4 regions of the Serratia sp. TSA_7 genome follow, and region 4 is predicted to be linked to each of the others. Evidence: predicted binding sites of a transcription regulator. Region 4 holds the regulator's gene; each other region holds the start of a gene.
What was found. The regulator Fur, encoded in region 4, represses iron uptake genes when iron is present. The targets are predictions, from matches to a motif close to ATAATAATGAGAACNACTATCAA.
Positions count from the first base shown of each region.

Region 1: the regulator Fur is predicted to act here: its motif matches at 4,377-4,399, upstream of sodA (superoxide dismutase [Mn]).
Region 2: the regulator Fur is predicted to act here: its motif matches at 5,752-5,774, upstream of ftnA (non-heme ferritin).
Region 3: the regulator Fur is predicted to act here: its motif matches at 4,749-4,771, upstream of fepD (Fe(3+)-siderophore ABC transporter permease).

Region 1 covers NZ_JBQZFU010000005.1:208,575-216,501, forward strand. The annotation lists gene fdxH (formate dehydrogenase subunit beta) at 1-317, opposite strand, end outside; gene fdnG (formate dehydrogenase-N subunit alpha) at 330-3,377, opposite strand; gene fdhD (formate dehydrogenase accessory sulfurtransferase FdhD) at 3,523-4,350, shown strand; gene sodA (superoxide dismutase [Mn]) at 4,478-5,098, shown strand; gene ACUTQW_RS17585 (methyl-accepting chemotaxis protein) at 5,223-7,148, shown strand; gene yiiM (6-hydroxyaminopurine reductase) at 7,246-7,917, shown strand.
Region 2 covers NZ_JBQZFU010000001.1:556,685-564,611, forward strand. The annotation lists gene ACUTQW_RS02715 (S9 family peptidase) at 1-1,893, shown strand, start outside; gene exoX (exodeoxyribonuclease X) at 1,927-2,595, opposite strand; gene ACUTQW_RS02725 (carbon-nitrogen hydrolase family protein) at 2,623-3,369, opposite strand; gene ACUTQW_RS02730 (TraR/DksA C4-type zinc finger protein) at 3,746-4,171, shown strand; gene pip (prolyl aminopeptidase) at 4,340-5,293, shown strand; gene ACUTQW_RS02740 (DNA polymerase III subunit theta) at 5,324-5,554, opposite strand; gene ftnA (non-heme ferritin) at 5,929-6,447, shown strand; gene yobA (CopC domain-containing protein YobA) at 6,753-7,136, shown strand; gene copD (copper homeostasis membrane protein CopD) at 7,140-7,927, shown strand, end outside.
Region 3 covers NZ_JBQZFU010000002.1:681,532-689,458, reverse strand. The annotation lists gene ACUTQW_RS12120 (enterobactin synthase subunit F) at 1-1,729, shown strand, start outside; gene ACUTQW_RS12115 (ATP-binding cassette domain-containing protein) at 1,832-2,632, opposite strand; gene fepG (iron-enterobactin ABC transporter permease) at 2,629-3,654, opposite strand; gene fepD (Fe(3+)-siderophore ABC transporter permease) at 3,654-4,727, opposite strand; gene entS (enterobactin transporter EntS) at 4,862-6,130, shown strand; gene fepB (Fe2+-enterobactin ABC transporter substrate-binding protein) at 6,117-7,076, opposite strand; gene ACUTQW_RS12090 (isochorismate synthase) at 7,276-7,927, shown strand, end outside.
Region 4 covers NZ_JBQZFU010000004.1:193,000-200,926, forward strand. The annotation lists gene pgm (phosphoglucomutase (alpha-D-glucose-1,6-bisphosphate-dependent)) at 1-412, opposite strand, end outside; gene seqA (replication initiation negative regulator SeqA) at 490-1,029, opposite strand; gene ybfF (esterase) at 1,317-2,090, shown strand; gene ybfE (LexA regulated protein) at 2,347-2,634, shown strand; gene fldA (flavodoxin FldA) at 2,864-3,403, shown strand; gene fur (ferric iron uptake transcriptional regulator) at 3,726-4,172, shown strand; gene ACUTQW_RS15995 (glycosyltransferase) at 4,379-6,340, opposite strand; gene galE (UDP-glucose 4-epimerase GalE) at 6,343-7,374, opposite strand; gene ACUTQW_RS16005 (MFS transporter) at 7,423-7,927, opposite strand, start outside.

The sequences.
Region 1 (7,927 bases), on a different contig from region 4:
GGATCGGCGCAGTGCATGCAGCCGTCCTTGCGGATCAACCATTCCAGCTTGCCGTTTTCCTCCACTTCGGAGAAGCGCATGACCGTCCACGACTTGGCGGTCAGATCGGCGGGGTTATCGTACACCCCGACGTTGCTGCCGATTTCATCGCGGATGTCGTTCCATTCGGAACAAGCCACCTGACAGGCCTTGCAGCCGATACAGGTGGTGACATCGATAAGTTTGGCCACTTCTTCCTGATGGTCACGGGCGCGCGGGGCCGGCGTGAAACCATTGGTGGCGGATTTACGAATGATGTCCTGAGATTGCATTGCCATAATTCGTCTCCGTTACACCTTTTCCACGTTAACCAGGAACGCCTTGAACTCCGGCGTTTGCGTGTTGGCATCGCCGACAAACGGCGTCAGCGTGTTGGCGATAAAGCCTTTCTTCGCCACCCCTTCGTAACCCCAGTGGATCGGGATACCGATGGTGTCGACATCCTGGCCGTTCACCTGCAAAGTACGGATACGCTTGGTCACCACCGCCTTGGCCTTGATATAGCCGCGGTTGGAGCTGACTTTCACCGTATCGCCGTGCTTGATGCCTTTTTTCTCCGCCAGCTTCTCGCCGATCTCCACAAACTGCTCCGGCTGCGCGATCGCATTGAGCTGCGCGTGCTTGGTCCAGTAGTGGAAGTGCTCGGTCAGACGATAGGTGGTGCCGACATACGGGAACTTGTCGGAAGTGCCCATCGCCGCCAGATCGTCCTTGAACACACGCGCCGCCGGGTTGGACACCACGTTCGGGTGCAGCGGGTTGGTGCCGAGCGGCGTTTCGAACGGCTCGTAGTGCTCAGGGAACGGCCCTTCCGCCATTTTGTCGGTGGCGAACAGGCGGCCCATGCCTTCCGGCTGCATGATAAACGGCCCGACGTCGCTGCCCGGCGCGGCGGCGCTGTAGTCCGGGATATCCACCCCGCCCCACTTGGCGCCGTCCCACTCCAGCAACTGACGTTTCGGATCCCAGGGTTTCCCCTGCGGGTCGGCCGAAGCGCGGTTATACAGAATGCGGCGGTTGAGCGGCCAGGCCCAGGCCCAACCCAGCGTGTTGCCGAGGCCGGACGGATCGGCGTTATCGCGCCGCGCCATCTGGTTGCCGGCCGGCGTCCAGCTGCCGGCGAAGATCCAACAGCCGCTGGCGGTGGTGCCGTCGTCGCGCAGGTGGGCGAAGGTGCTGAGCTGTTCGCCCTTTTTCGCCAGCACTTTGCCGTCGGCGTCGAGAATGTCCGCCAGCGCCTTGCCGTTGCTTTCCATCGCCACTTCTTCCGAAGCGGGGTTTTCCGGCGTCAGGTAATCCCAGGTCATGTTCAGCACCTGTTCAGGCACCGCGCCGCCGTCGCGCGCGTACATCTCGCGCAGGCGGATGAAAATGCCCGCCAGGATTTCCCCGTCGTTCATCGCCTCACCCGGGGCGTCCGCGCCTTTCCAGTGCCACTGCAGCCAGCGGCCGGAGTTGACGATCGAGCCGTTTTCTTCGGCAAAGCAGGTGGACGGCAGGCGGAACACCTCGGTCTGAATCTTCGACGGATCGACGTCGTTGAACTCGCCGTGGTTCTGCCAGAAGTTGGAGGTCTCGGTGTTGAGCGGATCTATGGTCACCAGGAACTTCAGCTTCGACAGCGAGGCCACGACCTTGTTTTTGTTCGGGAACGACGCGACCGGGTTAAAGCCCTGGCAGAAATAGCCGTTGACCTTCCCTTGCGACATCATCTCGAAGTACTGCAGTACGTCGTAGCCTTTGTCCCACTTCGGCAACCAGTCAAAGCCCCAGTCGTTGTCCTTCTGCGCCTTGTCGCCGTAGAAGCTCTTCATCATGCTGACGAAGAATTTCGGGTAGTTGCTCCAGTAGTTCACCTGGCCCGGCAGCAGCGCCTTCGGCGTGTTGGCCTTCAGGTAGGTGTCGATATCCGTCTGTTTCTCCGACGGCAGCGTCATATAGCCCGGCAGGCTTTGCGACAGCAGGCCCAGATCGGTCAGGCCCTGGATATTGGAGTGGCCGCGCAGCGCGTTGACGCCGCCGCCCGCCATGCCCATGTTGCCGAGCAGCAGCTGGATCATCGCCATGGTGCGGATGTTCTGCGCGCCGACCGAGTGCTGAGTCCAGCCCAGGGCGTAGAGGAACGACGCGGTTTTATCCGCCACGCAGGTTTCGGCGATGTATTCGCAGACCTTGATGAAATCCTCGGTCGGCGTGCCGCAGATATTGTTCACCACCTCCGGCGTATAGCGGCTGACGTGCTGTTTGAGCATGTTCCACACGCAACGCGGATCCTGCAACGTGACGTCGCGCTTGGCGAAGCCATTCTCGTCGAGCTGATAATTCCAGGTGGTTTTGTCGTATTTGCGGTTTTCCGCGTCGTAGCCGCTGAACAGGCCGTCTTCGAAGGTAAAGTCTTCCCGCACCAGCAGGCTGGCGTTGGTATAGGCCTCGACGTACTCGCGGTTGATCTTGTTGTTGGTGATCAGGTACAGCAGGACGCCCGACAGGAAAGCGATGTCGGTCCCGGAACGGATCGGCGTGTAGAAATCCGCCACCGATGCGGTACGGGTAAAGCGCGGATCGATGACGATCAGCTTGGCTTTATTGTGAATTTTGGCTTCCATCGCCCAGCGGAACCCCACCGGATGCGCTTCCGCCGCATTACCGCCCATGACGATAATCAGATTCGCGTTCTTGATATCAACCCAGTGGTTGGTCATCGCACCGCGACCAAATGTTGGAGCAAGACTTGCTACCGTTGGTCCGTGTCAGACACGCGCCTGGTTATCTACGGCAAGCATGCCGAGAGCGCGACTAAATTTTTGGGTTAAATATCCGGTTTCGTTACTGGAGGCGGAGGCACACAGCATGCCGGTGCTCAGCCAGCGGTTGACGGTGACGCCCTGTTCGTTGGTTTTCACGAAGTTGGCGTCACGGTCTTCCTTCATCAGTTTGGCGATGCGGGTAAAGGCATCGTCCCAGGTAATGCGCTGCCATTTATCTGAACCCGGCGCACGATACTCCGGGAACTGGAGACGGCTTGCGCTGTGGATGAAGTCGACCAGCCCCGCGCCTTTCGGGCAAAGCGCGCCGCGGTTTACCGGGTGATCCGGGTCCCCTTCAATGTGGAATATGCTTTCTTTGGCGTTTTTGGCGCCATCACCAAGGCTGTACATCAACAGCCCACAGCCGACGGAACAATACGTACAGGTATTACGGGTTTCACGGGCGCGCAGCAGTTTGTACTGCCGGGTCTCCGCTAACGCCACTTCCGGGGCAAAGCCCAGTGCGGCTACCGTCGTTCCTGCCATACCGCCAGCGCAGATCTTAAAGAACTGCCTTCTGCTGACCTGCATGGGGGTCTCCTTTCACTCTCGATTGTCACATTGTTTCAAATGGCGCTTTCCCCCTTGACGCGGGAAGCGCTAAAATTGATTTTGTTTTTTACGCGGCAATATTACCACAGCGTATATGGGGTTGTTACAAACAGGTGCCAGTTAAGTGAACACTATAAACCCAGAGCAGCACATAAATGAGACCCCGCTCACAGGGGTGACCCAGGCCCAGGTTTATCAGCGCGGGCAGCTCGCCACCGCGCAGCCGGACTGGCTGGCGGAAGAAGTGCCGGTCGCCCTGGTCTATAACGGCATCTCTCACGTGGTGATGATGTGCACGCCAAAAGATCTGGAGGCATTCGCCCTGGGTTTTTCGCTGTCCGAAGGCATTATCGAGTCACCGCGCGATATCTACAGTATAGAGATTAACCAAACCTGTAACGGGCTGGAGGTGCAAATAGAGCTCTCCAGCCGCCGCTTTGCCGGGTTGAAGGAGCGCCGCCGCGCCATGGCGGGCCGCACCGGCTGCGGCGTGTGCGGCATCGAGCAGTTGGCGGACATCTTCCGCCCGCTGCCTGCGCTGCCGTTCACCCAACGCTTTTCTCTCGCCAACCTCGACCACGCGCTGAGGCAGCTCAAGCAGGTGCAGAGCGTCGGGCAGCTCACCGGCTGTACCCACGCCGCCAGCTGGATTTCGCCGCAGGGTGACCTGTTGGGCGGCTGTGAAGACGTCGGCCGCCACGTAGCGCTCGACAAGTTGCTCGGCGTGCGCGCGAAGCAAGATTGGCAACAGGGCGCGATCCTGGTCTCCAGCCGCGCCAGCTATGAAATGGTACAAAAATCCGCGATGTGCGGCGTCGAGATCCTGTTCGTGGTTTCCGCTGCCACCTCGTTGGCGGTGGAAATCGCCGAGCGCAGCAACCTGACGCTGGTCGGTTTCAGCAAACCCGGCCGCGCCACGGTGTTTACTCACCCGCAGCGCATTGTGGATTAATTTAATCCCTTACATTAAGTAGGGCATTGATAATCATTTTCAAGATCATTTAATTAACTATAATGATCCGACTGCTTACGCGGTGCTCGCACCTTGCGCCGCCCATACCCCACTGGAGATGATGATTATGAGTTATTCACTGCCATCCCTGCCGTACGCCTACGACGCACTGGAACCGCATTTCGACAAGCAGACGATGGAAATCCATCACACCAAACACCACCAGACTTACGTCAACAACGCGAACACCGTGCTGGAAGCGTACCCTGAGCTGGCTTCGCTGAGCGTTGAAGCGCTGATCCAGGATCTGGATAAAGTGCCTGCCGACAAGCGCACTTTCATGCGTAACAACGCCGGCGGCCACGCTAACCACAGCCTGTTCTGGAAAGGCCTGAAAATCGGTACCACGCTGGGTGGCGATCTGAAAGCCGCTATCGAGCGCGATTTCGGCAGCGTCGAGAAATTCCAGGAAGAGTTCGAGAAAGCCGCAGCGACCCGCTTCGGTTCAGGTTGGGCCTGGCTGGTGCTGAAAGGCGACAAACTGGCCGTGGTGTCTACCGCTAACCAGGACAGCCCGCTGATGGGCGAAGCCGTTGCCGGCGCTTCAGGCTTCCCAATCCTGGGCCTGGACGTGTGGGAACACGCTTACTACCTGAAATATCAGAACAAACGCCCAGACTACATCAAAGCGTTCTGGAACGTGGTTAACTGGGACGAAGCGGCAGCACGCTTCGCTGCGAAGAAGTAATTCGCCCCCAACACTGATGATGCCCGCGTAAAGCGGGCATTTTTTTGCCCAAAATCCGCTAAAGTTTGACCGCCCTTTGCCGATGGTTTGTTCAATAGAGGTTCGCCCACAAAGGAAAAATAATATGGCGGCATTGCAAACACTGGCAGGAAAGTTCGTTCATCTCACCGTGGGTAAAAAGCTCGGCCTCGGATTCGGTCTGATGTTACTGCTTACGGCGGTCATCGCCGGCACCGGCGCACAATACCTGAATATCATCGAATCCCGCGCCGACCGCATCGATTTCAGCAACCGGCTTAATGACGAAATCAATCAGGCCAAATATAACCGTGCGCTGTTCGGCCAGACCTACCGGCCCGAGTACCTGAAGAATAACCGCGCCAATATCGAAAACGCGGTGCGGTTGATCAGCCAGGGCCAGGCGCTGGACTGGGATGCCCAAAGCCGGCAAGACTTGCAGCGCCTGGTGGTATTGATCGGCCAATACCAGCAACAGCAAAATGCCTTCGAAAAGGCGGTAGCGGCGAAAGACGCGGTACGCCAAAGCTGGAACATGTCGGAAGTGCAAGACAGCCTGAATCAGGTAGAGCGCCAACTGACCAATGGCGACCTGCAACTGGCTTTTGTGCAGTTGAATCAGAAACTGACCCTGGTGCGCTACGACGCACGCGGCCTGTTGTTGAGCCTGAACCGTGAATCCGAAGCGCCGCTGTTAGCGGCGATTGATGACGCGCGCAGCACGGCAAACGCCCTCAGCCGACGGCTCAGCGATGCCCAGCGCCCCCTGCTGCAACCGCTGTTGAGCGCGCTCGACGACTACAAAAACCGAATCGAAGCTTACCTGCCGGCTTATGAACAGGAACAGCAGATCAGCCAGCGGCTGGGGGACAGCGCTCAGGAGGTCGGTACGCTGGTCAACGCCTTTATGCAGGACGAACTGGCGCAAACCCACAACGATATTAATGCGGCGCAGCTGCAGATGGGCATCACCACGCTGATTGCCATTATCGCCGGGTTGCTGATTGCCTGGCGCATCACGCTGCAAATCACCCGGCCACTGCGCAGCACTCTGGCGCTGGCGGAACGCATCGCCAACGGCGATCTGCGCCAGGCGCAGACCAGCACCCGCCGCGATGAACTGGGCCAGTTGCTGAATGCGGTGGCGGCGATGAGCCGAAACCTGCGCGATATGATTGAGAAAATCCAGATGGGGGTCAGCCAGGTCTCTACCGCTGCGGCGGAGATTGCCGCAGGCAACACCGATTTGTCCTCTCGCACCGAACAGCAGGCGGCGGCGGTAGAGGAGACCGCCGCCAGCATGGAGCAATTGACCGCCACGGTGAAGCAGAACGCCGAAAACGCCCACCACGCCAACCAACTGGCTACCGACGCTTCGCAAACCGCCCAACAGGGCGGTAAGCTGGTAGAGAACGTGGTCAGCACCATGCGCGATATTTCCAGCAGCTCGCGACGAATCGCCGAAATTACCACCCTGATTAACGGTATTGCCTTCCAGACCAATATTCTGGCGCTCAATGCCGCAGTAGAAGCTGCGCGCGCCGGCGAACAGGGGCGCGGCTTCTCGGTGGTGGCCAGCGAGGTTCGTAATCTGGCACAACGCAGTGCCCAAGCGGCAAAAGAGATCGAAGGGCTGATCGCCGAATCGGTCAGCCGGGTGCAAACCGGCACCACCCTGGTGGAGAATACCGGCAGCACCATGGAGCAAATCGTCCTCTCGGTGACCCACGTGCGCGACATCATGGCGGAGATCGCCGCCGCCTCCGACGAGCAAACCCGCGGTATCGCCCAGATCGGCCAGGCGATTGTCGAAATGGATCATACCACCCAGCAGAACGCCGCACTGGTGGAGGAATCCGCCGCCGCCGCCGACTCGCTGGAAGAGCAGGCTGACATGCTGCTGCAAAGCGTCTCGGTATTCCGCCTGGCGGAGCAGAAAGCCCCCGCCGCCGTGGCAAAAGCCAGCGCGCCAAAAGCCCCGGTGATTAAAGCGCGGTCAGCGGCAGCGCAAGACAACTGGACCACGTTCTGATGCACCTCCCCGCCCGGTTATTTTCGGGCGGGATGTTCTGTCCCTCCCGATCAACTCAGGCTATGCTGAACCTCTGACGCAAAGAACGGAGGCGCATATGCATCACCCTGAGGTTTATATCGGCACCATCCAGCCTTATGACGGCGGGCGGCCCAGCGGCATCGCCAAACGCCTGGTGGAGGGCGCCATCAAGCTGACCCCGCTCGGCCTGGAAGGCGACGAGCAGGCGGAAAAAAGCTATCACGGCGGGCCGGACCGCGCTTTGTGCCACTATCCGCGCGAACATTACGCCCACTGGCGGGAACAGTTTCCTGCACAGGCGGAACAGTTTTGCGCGCCGGCTTTCGGCGAGAATATTTCCACGCTGGGGCTGACCGAGCACAACGTGTTTATGGGCGATATCTTCCGCTGGGGCGAGGCATTGATTCAGGTCACCCAGCCACGCTCTCCCTGCTTCAAACTCAACTACCACTTCGCGATCGACGACATCTCGGTGCTGATGCAGCAAAGCGGCCGTTGCGGCTGGCTGTACCGGGTGGTGTCCGCCGGTGCCGTCAGCGGCGATCGTCCGCTGGAACTGGTGATGCGCAGCAGCGACGTCTCGGTGGCCGACGCCATCGGCATTGCCTGGCATATGCCGTTCGATGAAGAGCAGTATCGCCGCTTGCTGGCGGTAGCCGGGCTGTCCGCCAGTTGGAGTAAAACCATGCTGGCGCGCATCACGACGGGCCATATCGAAAACGTTAACCGCCGTCTGCTGGGCCGTTGAAAAAGACCGG
Region 2 (7,927 bases), on a different contig from region 4:
TTTACCGATGCGATGCTGAAACCGCAGCAGGCGTTGCGTGAGACGCTGTATGAAGAGATGGTGGCGCGTATCCCCCAGCAGGAGCACTCGGTGCCTTATGTCAGGCACGGTTACCGTTATCAGACCCGTTTCGAGCCGGGCAACGAATACGCGATTTATGTTCGTCAGCCACAGGCGGAAAGTGAACGCTGGGATACGCTGATCGACGGCAATCAGCGCGCCGAAAAACGCGAGTTTTACACTCTGGGCGGTTTGGAAGTCAGCCCCGACAACCAGAAACTGGCGGTAGCGGAGGATTTCCTGTCACGCCGGCAGTATGACATTCGTTTCAAAAATCTGAACGACGACAGTTGGGCCGACGAAGTGCTGGAAAACACCTCCGGCAGTTTCGAATGGGCGAACGACTCCGCCACCGTTTATTACGTGCGCAAACATGCCAAAACGCTGCTGCCCTATCAGGTGTATCGCCACGTGGTAGGCACAGATCCGCAGCACGACCAACTGATCTACGAAGAGCTGGACGACACCTTCTACGTCGGGCTGGAAAAAACCACCTCCGAACGCTTTATCCTGATCCACCTGAGCAGCACCACCACTTCGGAGATTTTGCTGTTGGACGCCGATCGCGCCGACAGCACGCCCCAGATGTTTGTGCCGCGCCGCAAGGATCATGAATACGGCATCGATCACTACCATCAGCATTTCTATATCCGCTCCAACAAGGACGGCAAGAACTTCGGCCTGTATCAGAGCGAGCAGGCGGATGAAGCGCAGTGGCAGGAGCTTATCGCTCCGCGTATCGAGGTGATGCTTGAAGGCTTCAGCCTGTTCCGTGACTGGTTGGTGGTGGAGGAGCGCAGCGAAGGCCTGACCCAACTGCGCCAGATCCACTGGCAGAGCGGCGAAGTGAAACGCATCGCTTTTGACGATCCGACCTATACCACCTGGCTGGCCTACAATCCTGAGCCGGAAACCGAACTGCTGCGCTACGGCTACTCTTCGATGACCACGCCGACCACGCTGTATGAGCTTAATCTCGACAGCGGCGAGCGCGTGATGCTCAAGCAGCAGGAAGTGAAAAACTTCACGCCGGAAAATTACCGCAGCGAACGGGTATGGGTGAAAGCGCGGGATGGCGTCGAGGTGCCGGTCTCGCTGGTTTACCGCCAGGATCGCTTTATCCGGGGCAGCAATCCGTTGATGGTTTATGGCTACGGCTCTTACGGCAGCAGCATGGATCCGGCCTTCAGCGCCAGCCGTTTGAGCCTGCTGGATCGCGGTTTCGTCTTCGTCCTGGCGCACATTCGCGGTGGCGGCGAGCTGGGGCAGCTGTGGTATGAGGACGGCAAGCTGTTCAAGAAGCAAAATACTTTCAACGATTTTATCGACGTGACCGAAACGCTGATCGCGCAGGGTTATGGCGACGCCAAACGGGTCTTCGCCATGGGCGGCAGCGCCGGCGGCCTGTTGATGGGGGCGGTGATCAATCAGGCACCGCAGCTGTTTAACGGCATAGTGGCGCAGGTGCCGTTTGTCGATGTGGTCACCACCATGCTGGATGAGTCTATTCCGCTGACCACCGGCGAATACGACGAATGGGGCAACCCGAACGAGCCGGCGTATTACGACTACATCAAGCAATACAGCCCGTACGATCAGGTGAAAGCGCAAGATTATCCGCACATGCTGGTGACCACCGGGCTGCACGATTCGCAGGTACAGTACTGGGAACCGGCCAAGTGGGTGGCGAAGCTGCGCGAGTTGAAAACCGACGATCGTCAGCTGCTGCTGTATACCGATATGGATTCTGGCCACGGCGGCAAGTCCGGGCGTTTCAAAGCCTATGAGGACATTGCGCTGGAGTACGCCTTTATTCTGGCGCTGGCGGAGTAATTTGCAGGCGGGCGGCGATTGCTGCCCGCTTTTTTAGCCGATCAGATAGTATTTCAACGTATGCTTCATGTCCGGGCTGAGATCCTCGATGGACTTCAACATCCAGCGCAGATAGCCGGGATCTTCCTGCGCAATGCGATCGATTTCCTGCCCGCGATACTTGCCGAATTTGAATTTCTTCAGCAGCACCGGCTGTTCGGTGATTTGCGCCATTTGTTCCGGCGTCCAACCCGAATCCTTGACGATACGTTGCAGCAGCGCGGCGGTGACGTAGCAATCGTACAGCGCCCGGTGCGGGTACAGCGTGGTGTCTTGCGGCAGTTGCACCTCGAGATTCAACGCATAGCGCAGATACTGGTTGCCGTATTTGATGTCCGGGTACAGGGTGCGCGCCAGCTTCATGGTGCATATCCAGGCACCGCGCATTTCCGGCAGCACGCCGCGATCAAACGCTGCGTTGTGCGCCACATAGTAAGGGCTACCCAGATAGCGGCCGATCGCCACCGCGATGCGCGGTTTACCCTCGACCATCTGTTCGGTGATGTGATGGATAGCCATCGCATCAATGCTGATGGGCCGATCGGGGCTGACCAAGTCGCTCATTGGATTGGCAATGTGGCCGTCGATCAGGTCGACGGAGGCGACTTCCACCACGCCGCCGTCCAGCCCGCAGGTTTCAGTGTCTATTACGCGTAAAATCATGGTTTCCTCAGGGGCAACAGCACAGCGTTAGCTTAACCGGCAGTAGCGCCCGTGCCAACCGTTGGGGCGGTTTTCTGCAATCAGCAACCCCTGGCTGCTATCTGGTACGCTGGCTACCTGCCGGCCTGTTTCATCCCATATTGCGCTTCTACCGGCAGGGATCCAGCCACCGGTAGGGCCGGCATGGTTAGCCATCAAGGTGACAATGCCATGTTGTTGCGCATAACTCGCCAAATTAGAGCTGTCGGTGGAGTAACCGGCTTGAGAAACCAACACGCCGGCGGCGTAGATCTCGGCACCGGCTATTGCGGCATCGGTGGCATGCTCTGGGTGCGCGGTGTCAGCGCAAATCGCCAGGGCGATCCGTCGTTGGCTTACCGTCAACAGAGGGCCGCCATTGCCGGAACGAAATATCTCTTTTTCCGCACCGTGCAGATGTTGCTTGGTGTAGGTATTTCGGCCGCCGTCGGGGCTGAACGTGAATGCGCCTATAAACAACCCAGTGCCATCGTTGAGCGGAGCGCCGACAACAAGCGTCATCTGTTGTTGTTTAGCCGCATCGGCTAGCGGCTGCAAACGTGGATCGTCAAGCGTAAGGGCTAAACGACTGGCAGCATTGAGCTCGTAACCGGTCAGCGAAAGTTCAGGAAAAATCAGCAACTGCACATGCTGTTCTGCGGCCTGACGGATGAATGTCAGATGGTGGTCCAAATTGCGGTCAATATCAGCGGCCACGGCGTGGTACTGAGCGGCGGCGATAGTCAAGCGGGGCATCGGTATTCACTCCGGTAATTTCAGACAACAAAAAACCCGCCTCGGCGGGTTTAATTACGGTTAGAAGTTCGCTTACTCGCCGGACGTTTGCCCTTTTTTGGCGCGTTTGCCTGCGCGTTTCTCTGCAGGGGTTTTCAACGGCTTCTTCTTCGCATTTTTCTTGCTATCCATTCCCTTACTCATGTTGGCCTCTCAGTTACCTATGGGTGGGTGGTTTGCTAAGCTATTAACCACCTTACACCGGTTGGTTGCAAGCATGAAAACGTATGTTTTAGTCAATCGCTTGTTAAGCGTGAGTATTTTGTTTTTTGTGAAAGGCTGCTTAATTGTTTTGTTATGTTATAATGTAACAAACAAATTATCGCGGGAGAGCGCAATGACCGTCGTTTCCTTGTTAAACCCACAGCAACTCCTGGCCATGCCGGAGTCTGATTATATGAACCCGGCACAGCAGGCTTTTTTTCGCCAACGCCTGCTGGAGGAGCAGCAAAAATTGCTGCTGCACATCGATGCGTTGAAACGCGATATCGACGGCGGTGAAGTCTCCGGTGATGAAGCGGATAAAGCCGCGCGTGAAGAAGACCTGCGATTACTGTTCCGCCAGTTGGACCGCGAAAGCCGCTTGTTGCCGAAAATCGCGGCGGCGTTGTCGCGGCTTCACAACGGAGAGTTCGGCTATTGTCTCGAAACCGGGGAGCCCATTGGCCTGCCGCGTCTGCTGCTGCGGCCTACGGCAGAACTGGGCATCGAGGCGAAAACCGCTCAGGAAATGCGTGAGCCGCACTTGCGCAAAAGAGGCTGACCCGGGCGCTGGGTATGCTCGTTTAGGCTGACCTGGCCGGTATTTTGCGGTCATTTTAAGCAAACGCACGCTAACTTGCCGGGGAGTGTGGGAGTTTTCAGGTTTTACCGTTGACCTGATGGGCCGCTTCGGCTTTTATGAGGGTATGACCACAGAGACGGAAGCGCCATGGAACAATTACGAGGTTTGTACCCGCCGTTAGCAGCGTATGACAGCGGTTGGCTGGACACAGGGGATGGCCACCGGATCTACTGGGAACTGAGCGGTAACCCTAAGGGTAAGCCGGCAGTCTTTATTCATGGCGGGCCGGGCGGGGGGATATCCTCCTATCACCGCCAACTGTTCGATCCACAGCGCTACAAGGTGCTGCTGTTCGATCAGCGCGGCTGCGGGCGCTCCAAACCGCATGCCAGCCTGGACAACAACACCACCTGGCATCTGGTGCAGGACATTGAACGCCTGCGCGAAATGGCCGGCGTGGAGCAATGGCTGGTGTTTGGCGGCTCATGGGGATCGACGCTGGCGTTGGCCTATGCGCAAACCCATCCGCAGCGCGTTAGCGAAATGGTGTTGCGCGGCATCTTCACGTTGCGTAAGCAGGAATTGAGCTGGTATTACCAGGACGGCGCTTCGCGCTTCTTCCCGGAGAAATGGGAGCGTGTGCTGTCGATTCTTTCAGAGGAAGAGCGTAAGGACGTGATCGCGGCCTACCGCCAGCGCCTGACCTCAAAGGATCTGCAAGTACAGCTTGAAGCGGCGAAGTTGTGGAGCGTGTGGGAAGGGGAGACGGTAACGCTGTTGCCAAGCACCGAGTCCGCTTCCTTTGGTGAGGATGACTTTGCGCTGGCGTTCGCCCGCATCGAAAACCACTACTTTACCCATTTGGGTTTTCTGGACAGCGACGACCAGCTGCTGCGCAACGTTCCGTTGATTCGCCATATCCCGGCGGTGATTATCCACGGCCGCTACGATATGGCTTGCCAGGTGCAAAACGCCTGGGATCTGGCGAAGGTCTGGCCGGAGGCGGAGCTGCATATCGTAGAGGGTGCCGGGCACTCCTTCGATGAACCGGGTATCCTGCATCAGTTGATGCTGGCCACCGACAGGTTTGCGGCAAAATGATGCAAAACCCGCCATGACGGCGGGTTTTTTTTATCTGGATTTCGGCTCGTACGGCAGGCGCGAATACTTGTGTGATTCGACGCGATAGAACGCCACGCGTTCGCGGAAATAGTCGCGCAGGTGCGCCGGCTGTTCGCGTTCAACCATTTCCGGGATCACCGGCATGTTATAGCGTTCTTTAAACGCCACGCCGGAAGCCGCGAGATCAACGTTCACCTTGTCCATCTCTTCTTTGGAAAGCTCTGCCAGATTGTAACCCACCGTATTCTCCTTACTGTCACCGCATTGGATCAGCGCAGAAGGTAATGCACCCGGCGGCGCTTGGCAAGCCTGAAGCGCAAGGGGAGAAGGGCTGCGGGAATAACGCCAGCCATCAGCGCTTATTTATTATGCCGAAGGTAATGCAATCTATTTGTTTTATTAAATAAGAATGATTCGTTTTTGGGGTAAATGTACAGATGAAAATAGTTATCATAATAATTTAGATGAATAATTAATATTTATTTTAACATATTGATTTTTAATTGATTAAAAATTAAATGACTCATGATGTAAATCAGGTGTTTTTATTTTGTTCTTACCAAGGCATAATACGGAAAAATTAAATCGATACCTGCAAAATAAAAGGGATAATTATGCTGACGCAAGAAATGACCAAAAAGCTGAATGAGCAACTGAATCTGGAATTTTATTCCGCCAACATGTACCTGCAAATGAGCGCATGGTGCAGCGATAAAGGCTTTGAAGGCGCGGCCGCATTTCTTAAAGAGCATTCTCAGGAAGAGATGCAGCACATGCAACGTCTGTTCGATTATCTGAGCGATACCGGCTCCTTGCCGCTGCTGGGCACCATTGCCGCACCGCCGGTTGAGTTCGAATCCCTTGCGGACGTGTTCCAACAGACTTACGAACATGAGCAACTCATTACCCGTCAGATCAACGAGCTGGCGCATGCGGCAATGACCGCTCATGACTACTCTACCTTCAACTTCCTGCAGTGGTATGTCGCTGAGCAGCATGAAGAAGAGAAACTGTTCAAATCCGTGCTGGATAAACTGGCGCTGGTGGGCAATAGCGGCAAGGCTCTGTTCTTCATCGATAAAGATCTGAAGAAAATGGGCGCAGCCGGTGAAAACGGTAACGGCCAGGGTTAAATCTGCGCTGAATAACCGCGCGTCGGGCTTTGCCTGGTGCGCGGTTTTTTTATGCCCTGCATTTAGCATGGTTTAGCAGCGATACGTGCTGCCAGATCGCAGAATGCCAGCGTTCTGCTCGACTTACGGATCGAGTCTCGTTATCATTTAATACGATACGCTACAGGGATGGTAGGGCGTTAAAAACAGCGGGTTAGCCGTTATTCCCGTTCTTCTGTTTACCCGTGGCGCAATCATCTGCGGTGGGTTATGGTCGCCGGCCTTGGCCCTTATCACCCTCGATTATTGCTTTAAGGGATATCACTGTGATCGGTAAAATTCGTTCTTCGTATCGCCTGCTTTCTACTATTTTTGTGTTGTTTGTCGGGTTGTCCTCGCAGCAGGCGCTGGCGCATGCCCATTTGAAAGTGCAGACGCCGGCGGAAGATGCCATCGTCAGCCCGGCACCGAAGGTGCTGACGCTCAATTTCTCCGAAGGCATTGAGCCTAACTTCAGCGGCGTGAAAATCACCGGCCCGAACGACGCCAACGTGAAAACCGGTAAATTGCAGCTCGATGCGAACAACAACACCCAGATCAATTTGCCTATCGAAGACGATCTGGCTGCCGGCAAATATAACGTTAGCTGGCATGTGGTTTCGGTCGACGGCCATAAAACCAAAGGCCAGTACAGCTTCACCGTCAACTAAGCCATGAGTCTGGCGGCCCTGTTTGTTCTGTGTCGCTTTGTGCACTTTGCGGCGGTGATGCTGATGTTTGGCAGCAGCCTGTTCACCGCCTTATTGTCGCCGCAGCGCCTTTCCCCGTATCTCTCCCGTGACGTGCGTCCTCTGCTGGTTTCCAGCACCTGGCTTGCCGGGCTTTCTGCCGTGGCGCTGCTGGCGATTCAGGCCGGGCAGATGGGGGATGGCTGGGCCGATACCTGGCAACCCGATGTTTGGTGGGCGGTGCTGGGCACCACCTTCGGCGAGGTCTGGCGCTGGCATTTGGGGATGTCGCTGCTGGCAGTATTGAGCCTGTGGTTGCCGGATCAACGCCGCACGCAGCTTTTGGCGCTGCTTTCCACGTTGCTGCTGGTCAGCATGGCGTTTATCGGCCATGCGGCAATGCATGGGGGCGCACTCGGCGCGCTGCACCGTTTTAACCATGCGCTGCACCTGGTGGCCGCCGGTTACTGGTTTGGCAGCCTGCTGCCGCTGTTGATCTGCCTGCGCTATCTTGCTCAACCGCAGTGGCGCAGCGACGCGGTGATCACCTTGATACGTTTCTCGCGCTGGGGGCACCTGGCGGTGGCGTTGGTTATCTTGACCGGCGTAATTAACAGTTTGATTATTCTCGGTAACTGGCCGCTGGATGTGGCTTCGCCATATCAGCGCCTGTTGTTGTTCAAAACTGCGCTGGTGGCGCTGATGGTCATGGTGGCGCTGGCCAACCGTTACGCCATCGTACCGGCGATGAGCAGCGTACCCAGGCTGGCACA
Region 3 (7,927 bases), on a different contig from region 4:
GCCGTCTGAGCTGTGTCGCCTGTGGCAAAGCCGCACTGGCGTGCCCTTGCATAACCTGTATGGCCCGACCGAAGCGGCGGTGGATGTCAGTTGGCATCCGGCCTGGGGCGAGTCGCTGGCGGCAATCACGGGCGCCAATGTGCCGATCGGCCTGCCGGTGTGGAATACCGGGCTGCGCATCCTGGATGCGCGTCTGCGGCCGGTGCCGCCGGGCGTGGCCGGTGATTTGTATCTTACCGGCGTGCAGCTGGCGCAGGGCTATCTTGGCCGCCCGGAACTGACCGCCAGCCGCTTTGTGGCCGATCCCGAAGGCAACGGCGGACGGATGTACCGTACCGGCGACGTTGCGCGCTGGCTGCCGGGTGGCGAAGTGGAATACCTCGGCCGCAGCGACGATCAGCTAAAAATTCGTGGTCAGCGCATTGAGCTGAGCGAAATCGACCATGCATTGCTGTCGCTGCCGGGCATTAAGCAGGCGGTGACCCATGCGCTGGTACTGGGCAATACGCCGGCAGACACCGGCGGTGGGGATGCCCGCCAACTGGTGGGTTACCTGGTGGCCCAGCCTGGCGTGCGCCTGGATCTCGACGGCCTGCGTGCCGCCTTGGCCGATCGCCTGCCGCCACACATGGTGCCGGTGGCGTTGGTTGAGATGGACGCTTTACCGCTAAGCGCTAACGGCAAGCTGGATCGCAAAGCGCTGCCGCAGCCGCAAAACGGCGTCAGGGCTGCGGGCCGTGAACCTGAACCCGGGCTGGAGACGGCGATCGCTGCGGTATTTGCGCGCTTGCTGCAACGTGAAACCGTATTTGCCGACGATGATTTCTTTGCCCTCGGCGGTCACTCGCTGCTGGCCATGCGGCTGGCGGCGGAGCTGCGGCGCGAGTTGGGCAAGGCGGTTTCGGTAGGGCAGGTGATGGTCGCTTCCCGGGTGGAACAGCTGGCGCAACTGCTAACGCAAGAGCGCACCCAGGAAGAAGCCGACCAAACCGGTTTCGACAGCGTACTGCCGCTGCGCACCACCGATGGCCCGACGCTGTTCTGCCTGCATCCGGCTTCCGGATTCTCCTGGCAGTTCAGCGTGCTGCCGCGCTATATCGATCAACATTGGTCACTGGTGGGCATTCAGTCGCCGCGTCCGGATGGCCCGCTGGCGCTCAGCGAAAATATGGATCAGGTTTGCGAAGCGCATCTGGCGACGGTATTGCAGGTCCAGCCTCATGGCCCGTACCATTTTATCGGTTATTCGCTGGGTGGCACCTTGGCGCAGGGGATCGCCGCCAGGTTGCAGGCGCGAGGCGAAGAAGTGGCTTTCCTTGGGTTGCTGGATACTTATCCGCCGGAAACGCAAAACTGGGACGTGATGCTGGATGACAACGTGCTGAAAGAAGTGCAGCGTGAACGCCAGCAGTTCCTGGCGGTATCGGAAGATACGCTGGATCCGGCACTGGGCGAAACCCGGGTGGCGATGTTCGATAATATCGAAGCCAACTATGTCGATTCGGTACGTCTGCTTTCCGCGACCCATACGGCGAATTTCAGCGGGCAGGCGACGCTGTTTGTCGCGCGTCAGACGTTGCAGGAAGGGATGGACGTGCAGCAAACCTGGGCGGAATATGTGGATGCCTTGCAGGTTCATGAACTGGATTGCGCGCACGTAGATATCGTCTCACCGGCGTCGTTTAAGGTGCTGGGGCCGTTGTTGAATCGCATTCTAAGAGCGCTGTAATACCCTCTTTCAAGCCGCACCCTTGTTACTTGTACGACAAGGCCCATTCATGGGCCTTGTCCTTTCAGGAGCGCTGCGAACCGCGTTTAAATCTGCTGGAAATCATTTCCCCAGCGGCACCACCAGCGGCGTGTGCGAGACAGGATCGTCAATGATCATGCAGCGCAGGCCGTACACTTCTTCGATCAACTCCGGCGTCACGATATCCTTAGGTGCACCTTCGGCCACGACTTTGCCGTCGCGCATGGCGATCAGATGGGTGGCGTAACGGCAGGCGTGGTTGAGATCGTGCAGCACTACCACCAGCGTGTGGCCGTTTTCACGGTTTAACTGACGCATCAATTCCAGCAGGTCGATCTGATGGCTAATGTCCAGCCAGGTGGTCGGTTCATCCAGCAGCAGCAGCGGCGTTTGCTGCGCCAGCACCATCGCAATCCAGACCCGCTGACGCTGCCCGCCGGAAAGCGTATCCACCGGCTGTTCGGCCAGTTCAAACACGCCGGTGGAACGCATTGCCTGCTCCACCGCTTGCTGGTCTTCTTCGCGCCAACGGCTGAACAGACGCTGATGCGGGTAGCGGCCACGGGCCACCAGATCAAACACGGTGATGTCGCCGGGAGCGGTCGAACTTTGCGGCAGCAGGCCTAACTGGCGCGCCACCTCTTTGGTGGCGTATTCGCCGATGTGCTTGCCGTTCAGCCAGACCCTTCCGGCTTGCGGTTGCATCAGGCGGCTGAGGGTACGCAGCAGGGTAGATTTACCGCAGGCGTTCGGCCCGATAATCACCGTCAGTTCGCCCTGGGGGATAGAGACGCAAAGATCGCTCGCTACGATTTTCTTGTCATAGCTTAGCGTCAGGTGTTCAGCGCGCAGCGGCGCAGGCAGCAGGGGTTCAGCATTCATTTTTTTCGTGACTCACGGATTAACAGCCAAATCAGATAAATGCCGCCGAGGCTGACGGTCAGCACGCCTACCGGCAATTGATAAGGCATAAACAGGCGCTGGGCGGCGACATCGGCGATCAGCAGCAACAGCGCGCCGGTCAGGGCGGTCAGCAACAGGACGCTGCGGTTGGCGCACAGGCGGCGGGCAATCTGCGGCGCCACCAGTGCAATAAAGGAGATCGGCCCGGCCACGGCGGTGGCGGCAGCGGTCAGCGTTACGCCGATCAGCAGCAGCAGCACGCGCGAACGTTCCACCGGCACGCCGAGGGCGCAGGCGGTGTCGTCACCCATTTCCAGCAGCCGCATGCGGCGTGACAGCGTCAGCAACAGCAGGCAGCACAGCGCGATCACCGCCAGCACCGGCAGGCTTTTCGCCCAGCTTATGCCGTTAAGTGACCCTGCGCTCCACAGCCCGGCGGTCATGGCGGATTCCAGCGAGGCGCTGATGATAAGCCAGGTATTGCCGGCCACCAGCAGGGCGCGCACGGCGATGCCGACAATAATCAAACGGAAAGCCTCGACACCGTTGCGCCATGCCAGCAGATAAACCAGCGCGGCGGTCAGCAGGCCACCGGCCAGCGCCCCGGAGGTGATGCCGATAACGCCGCCGTTAAACAGCACTATGGCTACCAATACGCCGCTGTAGGCGCCGGTATTGAAGCCAATCACGTCTGGGCTGCCGAGCGGGTTGCGCAGCAGAGACTGGAAAATGGCGCCGCTGATCCCGAGTGCGGCGCCCAACAGCAACGCCATAGTGACTCGTGGCAGACGCCACTGGGTGACTATCACCGTCAGGTTTGCCGGGCCTTTGCCGAGGAGAGCGTCGATCACCTGCGTGGCGTTAAGCGAAAGGGAACCGGAACCTAGCGCGTAAATCGCCAGTACCCCGCAGGCAAGCGCCAGTATCGACGCGGTCAGCGCCGGCCGCGACAGGGCACGTAATTTTTGATCGGTCATCAGACGGGCTGCCAGCATCGACATTAGCGTTGCCTCCTGAACATATGACGTTGGCGCACCAGCACGATCAGCAGCGGTGCGCCAATCAGGGCGGTCACGATGGAAACGCGCAGCTCGCCGGCCACCAGAAAGCGGCCAATCAGATCGGCGCTCAGCAGCAGGATGGGGGTCAGGACCAGCGTCCACGGCAGCATCCAGTGCAGCTCGGAGCCGGCCAGCCGCCGGGCAATGTGCGGCATCATCAGGCCGACGAAGGCAATCGGGCCGACGGCGGCGGTGGCGCCACCGCACAGCAGGGTAATCGCCAACAGGCCCAGCAATTGGGTGCGGACGATGCCGGTGCCCAGCGCAGTGGCCAATTCGTTGCCCATGCTCAGGCTGTTAAGCGATTTGCTCATCCACAGCGTGATTAGCGTGCCCAGCAGGATCGGCAGGGTGACGGCGCGCACCACCTGCATATTTTGAATATCCAGCGAACCGGCCTGCCAAAACCGCAGTTGATCGAACACCAGCGGATTGAGCAGAGAAATCCCTGAGGTCATTCCCTCCAGCACCGCCGCCATCGCGACCCCGGCCAGCGTCAGGCGGACCGGGTTCAGACTGCTGCCGCCCAGCGCGCCGATCAACGCGACCAGCAGTGCAGCGAACATCGCCCCGGCAAAGGCGAACCACAGGTATTGGCTAACCTCGGCGGCACCAAAGAAGGTGATGCCCAGTACCACGGCAAATCCCGCCCCGGCGTTCACGCCGAGAATGCCCGGATCGGCCAGGGGGTTGCGGGTGAGGGTTTGCATCAATACGCCGGACAAGCCCAGCGCAATGCCGGCCAATACGCCCACCAGCGTGCGCGGCAACCTGGCTTCGGTAATGATGGTGCAGTCCGCTCCACGGCATTGACCGTTCAGCGCCTGGATAACCGTATCAAAAGGGATGGATTTAGCGCCGAGCGACAGGCTGAGCAGCATAACGGCCAACAGCGCGCAGACGGCAAGCAGCAAACCAAACAGTTTGCGATGAAATGAGTGGGGAGTGCCGCTAATAAGACGATCCCTGGGGGCCGGAATGGACGGTGTGCCATTGCGTGTAATCCGTAACATAACAATCCGTTATTTAATTGAATATAAATGATATTTATTATCATTATTGATTGCTTTCATCTATGTTACCATGACTCCCTTCGCTATTGCAGCACAGACGCTGCCCCTTTTCCTACGTTGTGGTGAGAAAGCTGATGAGTAAGCCCTCTATTTTGCTGGATTTTGGCCTGCTTAAGACCAATGGCGCGTTTCGTGCCGTATTTTGTGCGCGTTTTATTTCCATTTTAGCGCTGGGATTGATGGCCATTGCGATCCCGGTTCAGATCCAGGCGTTGACCGGTTCGACCCTGTTGGTCGGGCTGTCCGTGACGCTGGCGGGCAGCGGTATGTTTGCCGGTTTGCTGATGGGGGGCGTATTGGCCGATCGCTACGAGCGCCGCCGTTTGATTCTGTTTGCTCGCTCCACCTGCGGCATTGGCTTTATCGGGCTGTGCGTGAACGCTGCCTTGCCGGCCCCTTCGTTAACGGCGATTTATTTGCTGGCCGTATGGGACGGTTTCTTCGGCGCGGTCGGGGTGACGGCGCTGCTGGCCGCCACGCCGGCGTTGGTGGGGCGTGAAAACATCGTTCAGGCCGGTGCCATCAGTATGCTGACGGTGCGTTTTGGCTCGATCCTGTCGCCGGCGATCGGGGGCCTGGTGATCGCTCACTCCGGCGTGATGTGGAACTACGGCCTGGCGGCGTTGGGCACGTTGCTGACGTTGATCCCCTTGCTGCGTCTGCCGCAGTTAGCACCGCCACCACAACCGCGCGAACACCCGCTGCGCGCATTGGCCGGCGGTTTCGGCTTCCTGTTCCGCAACCGGGTAATAGGTATGGTGGCGCTGATCGGCGCGCTGCTGACCATGGCCAGTGCGGTGCGGGTGCTATATCCGGCGATGTCCGGCATGTGGCACGTCAGCGCAGCGCAATTGGGCTTTATGTATTCCGCAGTCCCGCTCGGCGCGGCGATTGGCGCGTTCACCAGCGGCCGGGTCGCTCACGTAGCGCGGCCGGGCTGGATGATGTTGACGACGGCGATAGGTGCGTTCGTCGCCATCGGTCTGTTCGGTCTGATGCCGTGGTACGGTTTGGCGCTGTTTTTCCTGGTGATTTTTGGTTACCTGAGTGCGGTGAACTCGTTGCTGCAATACGGGCTGATTCAGAACCTGACGCCGGACGCCTTCCTGGGGCGCATCAATGGTCTGTGGACGGCGCAAAACGTCGTGGGCGATGCGCTGGGGGCGTTACTGCTGGGGGCAATGGGGGCGTTTATGCTGCCGGCGATGACGTCGACCAGTTTTGGTTTTGGGGTGGCGGTGCTGGGTGTGGTACTGGCTTTCGCCATGCGCGGTTTGCGCCAGGTGGGCAGCGGCGGGCAGGAGGAAAGCCTCCAGCCCGCCAGCGAGACTACCGAGAAATAAACTGTTTTTCCAACAGCGTCAGCAAGTTGCCGGCGCTGTAATAATCCAGCCGGAAGGTATCGTTGCCCAGCGCATAAACCCGTTTGTGCTGCACAGCCGGCAGGTGAGCGAGTAAAGGATTGGCCAGCAGGCGTTGCGCGTCGGCGTCGCCGTTGGCGAACAGCATCAGCGTCTGGCCGTTCAGGCCTTCCGCCAGGTTCTCGCCGCTCAACTGAATAATGTCCTTGCGCACGCCCATGCTGCGGCTGTTGTTCAATTTGGCGGGCGGTACCGCCAGAGTGAAGCCGAGCTGTTTAAGCATCTGCCCCTGAGAGGAATCGGCGGTCCACAGATTGGCGGTTTTGCCGTCCGAACCGAACACCAGCGCGGAGACCGGCTGTTCAGGCAGCGTCATGCGCTGTTTCAGCGCTTTTTCACGCGCATCGAAATCGCCAATGACCTTATGCGCCTGGGCTTCATGCCCGGTGGCCTGGCCCAGTTCTGCGGCCAGCTCTTGCCAGCTTTTGTCGTCGTAATTGACCACCAGCACCGGGGCGATGGCAGAGAGCTGATCGTACAGGCGCAGGGCGGAATCGGCGCCGGTGGCCGAGATGATGATCAGATCCGGGGCAACGCCGGCGATGGCTTCCGCATTGGGTTCGCCGATGTACAGGCGTTTGACGCCGCGCTGTGCGGCGATGTCACTCCATTGACGGAAGAATCCCTGTTTGTCCGCCAGACGGCTGCCGGGCGTGGTTGCCCCACTGGCGACGACCGGTGCGTCGATGGCCAGCAGGGTGCCGGTGACGGTAACGCTGGTAGAAACGATACGGGCAGGGGGCTGATTGAGGGTGATCACGCCGCGTGAGGTTTCAATGTTACGCGGCCAGCCGGCATCGGCGGCGTGAGCGGCGCTGATTGCCGCTAGCCCGAACAGCGCCAGGCCGAAGATCAGGTTCTTCTTCATAAAGAAAGTCCTTAGGTTTTAAATAGTAATACTTATCATTTATATAATTTATGCTGCTGATTTTCTACCACGATGAAGAGGAGAAGAGCTGTTTACAATTATTGACATGGCAAATTTCCAAGGGTACTTTAACGCGGTCAAACTTAAATGATAATCATTATTATGTTTGTTATCATTCACGAAGAGAAATGGAGTACCGATGAGCGTGACTGTAAAGGGTGCCGGCCAAAAGAAACCGCAAAGCAAGGAGAGCGAACTGAATACTGCAGGCGTTTCGCCCACCGCGGGCTTCTTCTTTACCTCTCCTTTCCGTAGCCTGAGTACGCAAGGTTGCTTCGCCAAAATCACGTTGCCCGCTGCGGGCGGGGACCAGGTGAATGGGGAGTTCCAGCGAGAAGTGCGGCACGCTTTCGCCGAAGCGAAACTGGCCGGCGTGAAGAACCCGGTACTCTGCGGCGCCATTCCTTTTGATACTCATCAACCTTCCGCGTTGTTTATTCCCCAGCAAACTCAGTGGTTTGAACGCGATGCCTTTTTGGCCGGCGCAACGCAGCCGCAGGACTCCTTGCCGGAAATTACCCGGCAAACCGAAGTGCCTGCCCAGCAGCCTTTCATGCAGATGGTTGCCGATGCGGTGCAGGCTACCCGTGGCGACCGGTTGGATAAAGTGGTGCTGTCGCGCCTGCTGGAGATTGAAACCCGCGAACCTGTCGATCGCCAGGCGCTGATGGCGCGCATCATTGCCCAGAACCCTAACGGTTTCCACTTCCACGTGCCGCTGGAGCAGGGGGCACTGGTGGGCGCCAGCCCGGAATTGCTGTTGCGCAAATTCGGCGCGCAGTTCCATTCCA
Region 4 (7,927 bases):
CCTGCGCCCCGCCGTTGCGGTTGTGGCACAAAATGGCATGAGATACCGCAGGGGTTGGCGTAAAGCCGTTATTTTCCTGCACGATCACATCTACGCCGTTGGCGGTCAGGACTTCCAGCACAGAAATGAAAGCCGGCTCCGACAGCGCATGGGTGTCTTTACCGACGTAACAGGGGCCGGTAACCCCTTGCTGACGACGCACTTCGGCAATCGCCTGGGCGATAGCGAGGATATGGGCTTCATTGAAGCTGTGGCGCAGGGCGCTGCCGCGATGCCCTGAAGTACCGAACTTCACCGCGTGTGCGGCGTTGCCCGCTTCCGGCTGCAGTACATAGTACTGCGACGTCAGCTGGGCTACGTTGATCAAATCGCTTTGCTGAGCCGGCTGCCCGGCACGTGAGTTATTCGCCATCGACATATCTCCCTATTCTCTGTCCGGCAACCGGGCAATATGTCGCTCACGGCCACCATGACGGGCTGTTCGCTAAATTAGATAGTGCCGCAAACTTTATCTGTCAGTTCCGCAGGGAACTGCATAGCCTGCATGATGTGTTCAACCATGCTGCGTTTACGACCGGTGTTGGTATTGGTGATCACCCAGTAAGGCGTACCCGGAACGTGCTTTGGCTTGGTATGCGTTCCGTTCGCCAGCAGGGTTTGTTGATCGCCGGCAAAATAGGTGCGGGTACGACCATGCAATGCATCGGTAGCTGCGGCAAAGCCCGCCGCATCGAGGGTATACAGGGTCGAAAGAACCAGCATGAAACGATTCACGGCTCTGCTCTGCTCGGCATATTCGTCCGACAGCAGCAGCTCGCGTACCGCGCGCACACGATCGCGAGGACGCTGCGCGGCGACGACTTTTTCCTGCTCGGCGCTCTGAGCACTGGCGGCAGGCACGGCGCGCAATGGCTGGCCTGCGGTAAACTTCAACATACGGCGCAAAATATCGGACGCGCTCTCACCAATATGTTGCGTGTGGCTGGCAATATAACGGTAAAGCTCTTCGTCGACTTCAATAGTTTTCATCTTTATCCAGTACTGTTTTTTTCTACTTAGAACCTGAAGCCAGATCCTGCATTCAAGCCATGGGATTATAAGGTTAAAAGCGCAAGGGCGAACACAACTATGTGCCTGCGGGCGGAAAAAGCAGACTAATACCTATAGCCGGCGCTGCCAAGCCCGAAACAAGAAAAATCCGAGTTATTATACCCTATGGATTTCAAGTTTCCGCCAACAAGGCTGAAGCTTGAAAGGCGACGGGTATATTCGTCGTGTGTTTTAATCATGATACCCTAATCTGAATCTCTCTCAGTATGAACTTCGCCATGAAATTACATTATCAACTGCTGGCCACCGACTCCGCCGCCCTGCCGGTCGTGCTGATCCACGGGCTGTTCGGCAATCTGGACAACCTGGGCGTGCTGGCGCGCGATCTGAATCAACAGCACAGCGTGATTAAAGTCGATCTGCGTAACCACGGCCTTTCGCCGCGTTCTGCGGTAATGACCTATCCGGAAATGGCGCAGGACCTGCTGGCGCTGCTCGATGAGTTGCAGGTGGAGAAGGCGATTGTGATCGGCCACTCTATGGGCGGCAAAGCGGCAATGGCGCTGACGGCGATCGCCCCCGAACGGGTTGAAAAGCTCATTGTTATCGACGTGGCGCCGGTGGATTACCGCACTCGTCGCCACGACGAGATTTTCGCCGCCTTAAAAGCGGTGAGTGCGGCCGGCATCACCCAACGCCAGCAGGCCGCGGAGTTGATGCGCAGCTACCTGCAGGAAGAAGGCGTGATCCAGTTCCTGCTGAAGTCCTTTCATCAGGGCGAGTGGCGCTTTAACCTGCCGGTACTGATCGACCAATACGAAAACGTCACCGGCTGGCAAGACGTCCCCGCATGGCCGCACCCGACGTTGTTTATCCGCGGCGGCCTGTCGCCCTATGTGCAGGACAGCTACCGTCAAGATATCGCGCGTCAGTTCCCGCAGGCGCGAGCGCACGTGGTTGCCGGCACAGGCCACTGGGTTCACGCGGAAAAACCGGAGGCGGTACTGCGCGCCATCCACCGTTTTCTCGACGAAGCCTGAATAAAAACCGCCCTCTGGCGAAAAAACGCGCTAAAGATAACGGCTTAGCGCGTTTTCGGCTCAGTTAAACATTGTCGTTGCTCTATCTGCTGGGGTAATATGGCGCGCTATAATTTTGCCGCCCTGCTCAGCGTGTTCAGTAACGCCAGGCTGGGGGTAAATTTGGGTTAGGGTTTATTGGCCCGAAGTGTGTTAACCGAACCGTCCGGAAGCGTATACGCTTTTTGATGCAAACTCCCTTGCAGTACCGCTACCTATGGCAAAAGAACAAACGGATCGCACGACGCTGGATCTGTTCGCAGATGAACGCCGTCCGGGGCGCCCGAAAACCAACCCGCTATCCCGAGATGAACAGCTTAGAATCAATAAGCGTAATCAGCTTCGACGCGATAAAGTCCGTGGCTTACGGCGTGTGGAACTGAAAATCAACGCGGATGCGGTGGACGCCCTGAACAAACTGGCGGAACAGCGCAATATCAGCCGCAGCGAGCTTATTGAGCAAATGCTGCTGGCACAACTGGCGGATGAACAGCCGGAACATTGATCTTTGCAGCCGCACATGCGGCGCGGTGTTATGGATGACACCGATCAACACCGTTTTATTCCTCCCGGCATCGCATAAACGCGATAAAACCCCGGGGTAAATCTCTGGCATGATACGCACTTACCGGTAAGAGGCAGATTCTTGCCATGTCATCATTTTAATCGGTGTTATCGCGTTCAACGCTAACATCGTGCAATGCAATTAATTGAATTTAAAGGTTATACGCGATATGGCTAATGTAGGCATTTTCTTTGGCAGCGACACTGGCAATACCGAAAACATTGCCAAGATGATCCAGAAAATTCTTCAGCAGCAGTTTGGCAAAGAGGTGTCGGAAATCCGCGACATCGCCAAAAGCAGCAAAGAGGATCTGGAAGCTTTCGACATTCTGCTGTTGGGTATTCCTACCTGGTACTACGGCGAAGCCCAGTGCGATTGGGATGACTTCTTCCCGACGCTGGAAGAAATCGATTTCAACGGCAAGCTGGTTGCGCTGTTCGGCTGTGGCGATCAGGAAGACTATGCGGAATATTTCTGTGATGCGATGGGCACCATCCGCGACATCATCGAGCCACGCGGCGCCGCGATTGTAGGCCACTGGCCGACCAAGGGTTACCACTTCGAAGCATCGAAAGGGTTGGCGGATGACAATTTCTTCATCGGCCTGGCGATTGACGAAGATCGTCAACCGGAATTGACCAACGAACGCGTCGCAGCCTGGGTGAAGCAGATCAGCGAAGAACTGAGCCTAGCCGATATCGTCGGCTAACCCTCAAAGGTTGAACAAAAGCCCTGCAAAGTGCATAGTGTTGCCAGCAGGGCCGTTCATCGGCAGCACGGATTTCTGCAATAGAAGCTACATGTTTGTAACTTCCCACATCGTCAAGGTAGACTGAGATATCGGTTTATCCCATCCATCAAGACGTTGCGTGTGTAACATGCAATTGTGCCATGATATCTTTGTTAACAACCGGCGGTTTCCATTTAGGGCAACCGGTTCTATAATGACACGCAATTAACTCTTTGTGCCGACCGATGCCACAGGCAAGAATGCCTCAACTTGATTAGCATAGTAACAGGACTGAATCCGCATGACTGACAACAACACCGCATTGAAGAAGGCCGGCCTAAAAGTCACGCTTCCGCGACTCAAAATCCTGGAAGTACTGCAAAATCCGGAATGCCATCACGTCAGTGCGGAAGATTTGTACAAAAAACTGATCGACATGGGCGAAGAAATTGGCCTGGCGACGGTTTACCGCGTACTGAACCAGTTTGATGATGCCGGGATTGTGACCCGTCACAACTTCGAAGGCGGCAAATCCGTGTTCGAATTGACCCAACAGCATCACCACGATCACCTGATTTGCCTGGACTGTGGCAAAGTGATCGAATTCAGCGATGAGTCTATCGAAGTGCGTCAGCGTGATATCGCCAAGCAGCACGGCATCAAGCTCACCAACCATAGCCTCTACCTGTATGGTCACTGTGAAATCGGTGATTGCCGTGAAGACGACACCTTGCACGACAAAAAATAATGCCCTAAACCGGCATTGAGAACCGCCTTAACGGCGGTTTTTTTATGCCTCCAGATGAGGGCAAAAAAATCCCCGGACAGGCCCGGGGAAAATCACATCAGAAAGACAACAATTGCAGCGGCACTTCTCCACGGTACTTCTCTCACTTCCCACTGACGCTCACGTCACCGTCAACTCACCCGCCGACACGCGGATGGGCAAACTCGTCACAATGCATATTCAAGAGACAGCAGCCGATCGAAGAAAATCGGCCAGGCATAGTCGAAAACGCCACGAACGCGAAACCCTTTGTTCAGGTAGATTTGGCAGGCATCGCTGCTTTGCCATACGCACAGCACGATATGTTTCGCCCGGCGCTGCTGCGCCTGCTGCTTAATCAGGGCAAACAGGGGGGTAAAATAGCCCTGTCCGCGGAATCGGCTCTCGATGGCCAGGCTGCAGACAAAGTAATCGTCCGCACCGCACTGGCTGTGCACAAAATCGTCGTAGGCCTCATCAAGCGGCTTTATTTCATCGCGATATAGATAGCTCGCCTCAACGCCATACAACTCGTCGAGACTCGCCGCCGTGAAAAATCCGATAAACGCCCCGCACCGATCGTAAGCCAGGGTAATCAGGTCCAGATAGGGGTCGATATTTTGCGCCTGCTGCAGCGATACCAGATCCATCCCGGCCGGGTTGCCGGCAGAGCAGTATTCCAGGTAGCTGGTGGCAAAAAGCAGCTTCGCCATGCGGATCCTGTCCGCTTCGCCAGCTTGCCGCCCCGGCAGAAAATGCAGCCCGCCCTGCGCTAGCGGCAATGCCGCATCGCCCGCTCCGACGGTTAACCGCCAGTAATTGCCCTCGTCGATCTGCCGCCGGTTATCGGCTATCAAATACTCGCCAAAAAGCTGGTTCACCCGATCCAGCGCGCGGTCATGGGACAGCACCGAATAGTAATGGTAGTGATCGATATCGGACCTTATCTGCGCCGGATAGGCCATGCGCGGCACTTCATCGACGGTAAATATTTCCGCGTGGCGCGCCAGATCCGTCGGTTGCTCAAGCTGCCAATCCACCTGCTCCAGCCGGCTTATACACTGTCGATAGCTGCGCAGTTCCTCCTCCCCGAGCGGCAACGTCTCATTGGTGAGCACATCCTCCAACAGGCGCATGCCGCGGATACCACAGGTCACCGCCTGCGGAACAGCGTCATAATGAACCCCATGATCCTTGCAAAAACTATCGTGGCTAAGGACAGTCCTGCCGATGTGGCGGCACCACAACAGATAAAACGCGTCGAACAGCCTTCTTTCATAAAGGGGGCTTTTATCCGGCACGCCACCGCTTTGCGCCGCATAGATCTGATCCAGACCCGCCAATATTTTGCACAGCGACCTATCGCCGCTGCGGCCAATGATCATCCCGGTTTCATCCAGAAACAAATTCAACCCGCTGACGTGGCTGACCTCGCTATTGGGCAGAAACTGAAAGTAATCAGGCACTTCGGGTTTCAGCAGGAAAAACGTCGCCGAACGGTGCGGTAGAGTGTCGATATCCATATACATTCCGCCCATTTCAATCAGGATCAAAAAGCGAAAGTAGTCAGAAAGCGTGGCGTAATAGCGCTTATCATGGAGCGCGTGGATAAAATCCAGGTTGCCGCCGACCCTTTTTTGCGCCAGTTCGCTCAGCGAATGCACCTGCAACCGGTGGTTGCCGGCATCGAACTCCCCCAACAGACCGCCTTTCACTTCCGAAGCTGGGGAAAAGTACGCCTCATTTTTGAGTTGCCGCGCATCCCATACCCACAACATCCCGACCCATTCGTCGGCGGTTGTGTTGCGAACAGCCTGCTGCGCATCTCCCCATTGGGAAATAACCTCTCTGGCATCGTCGGGAATCGCACCGCCCAACCAAATGCGGTGCAGCAATTTTTCCTGCGCGGCCAGCGGACGAGTAGGAACGCAGAACAACGAGGAGCACTGCGCGGCATCGAATAAACGCCCTTGCTCAACCAGCCACGCCCGCAGCTGGCTGACCCCACGCCGGTACTGTTCCAGCAACGCCGGGGAACGCTGGCGCTGAGATTTCACGAACACTAACTTCAGGTTATTGATCCAGGCCTCATAGTCGGCACGAAACAGCTCATGCTGCATCAATCCCAAATGCTCGTCATCAAGCTTCATCGTCAGCCTCCCACCAGCGGTGTGCAATGGCCGTATCCCTGTGGATTCTTGCTCTGCCAATGCCAGGCGTCGCGAACCATTTTTTCCAGGCTTCTTTTGGCTTTCCAGCCTAATTTTTCCGCCGCCAGCGTCGGATCAGACCAACACTCGGCAATATCTCCTGCACGGCGCGGGTTAATTTGATAGGCGATTTTAAATCCGCAGGCGCGTTCAAATGCCTGGATAATCTCCAGCACCGAATAGCCTTTGCCGGTGCCCAGGTTATACACGTTAAAACCCGGTCGCAGATTATCCAGCGCTTTCAAATGCCCTTCGGCCAGATCCATCACGTGAATATAATCACGTACCCCGGTGCCATCGCTGGTGGGATAGTCGTTGCCATACACCGGCAACACCGCAAGTTTGCCAATAGCCACCTGTGCCAGATAAGCCAGAAGATTATTGGGAATGCCTGCGGGATCTTCACCGATCAAACCAGACTCGTGCGCCCCGGCCGGGTTAAAATAACGTAGCGCAGTGATCGCCATCTGCGGTGCGGTTCTGGCAAACTCCGCCAAAATCTGTTCCACAATAAACTTGGAGGTGCCATAAGGATTCGTCGTCTGCCCGACGCGGCAACTCTCCGTGAGCGGGGTATATTCCGCCGGCCCGTAAACGGTGGCGGAAGAGCTGAAAATAAATTTCCGAACACCGGCATGGCGCATTCTGTCCAACACGATCAGCGAGCCGGAAATGTTATTTTGATAATATTTCAGCGGTTCCTCTGTAGATTCTCGAACCGATTTCAACCCGGCGAGATGAATGACCGCCTGAATATCATGCTGGCGAAAGAGGTGATCCAGTAAATGATGCTCTTGAATATCCCCTTGATAGAAAATCACTTTTTTACCGGTCAGCCTCTCTACCCGAAACAGCGACTCCGGCGAACTGTTGGACAAATTGTCCAACACGACAACCTCCTCTCCCCTTTCCAGCAATGCCAATACCGTATGCGAACCGATATAACCGGCACCGCCCGTCACTAATATAGCCATCATGTATCCTTGTTTGTGTTTAAAAATAAACGACTCACTCAGAAACTACTAAACTTCCCGGACTTTCCCCCCCACGGGCAAAGCAATTAAAAGCAGTACTACGGCTAACAAATAAACGGAGAAGTGCGGCCCATATTCGGTCAGAAAACCTTGTAATATTCCGGCCAGGATCACGCCGGTTGAAATACTGTTGGTAAACAACGTGGTGGCCATTCCCGCCCGATCCGGCATCAGATCTTGAAAATACAGCATGCCGACGGTGGCGATAATGCCGATAAATATCGCGTTAAACACCTGTAAAGCTAGCAATCCGCCGGCCGAGGTAAACCACAACATGCCGGCGTAAAACACAATGCCGGCCACCATGGCCCCCGCCATCATCGGGCGTTTGCCTATTGTGTTCACATAACGTCCGGCCAGAATCATGATCGGGATCTCGACTGCGGCGGCAAGCCCCATGATCAAACCGGTCAGGCTATGCGGCAAGCCCAGCCCGGCGGTGATATACAGCGGCACGTCGATCAAATACATGGCGCTGCAGGTCCACATCAAT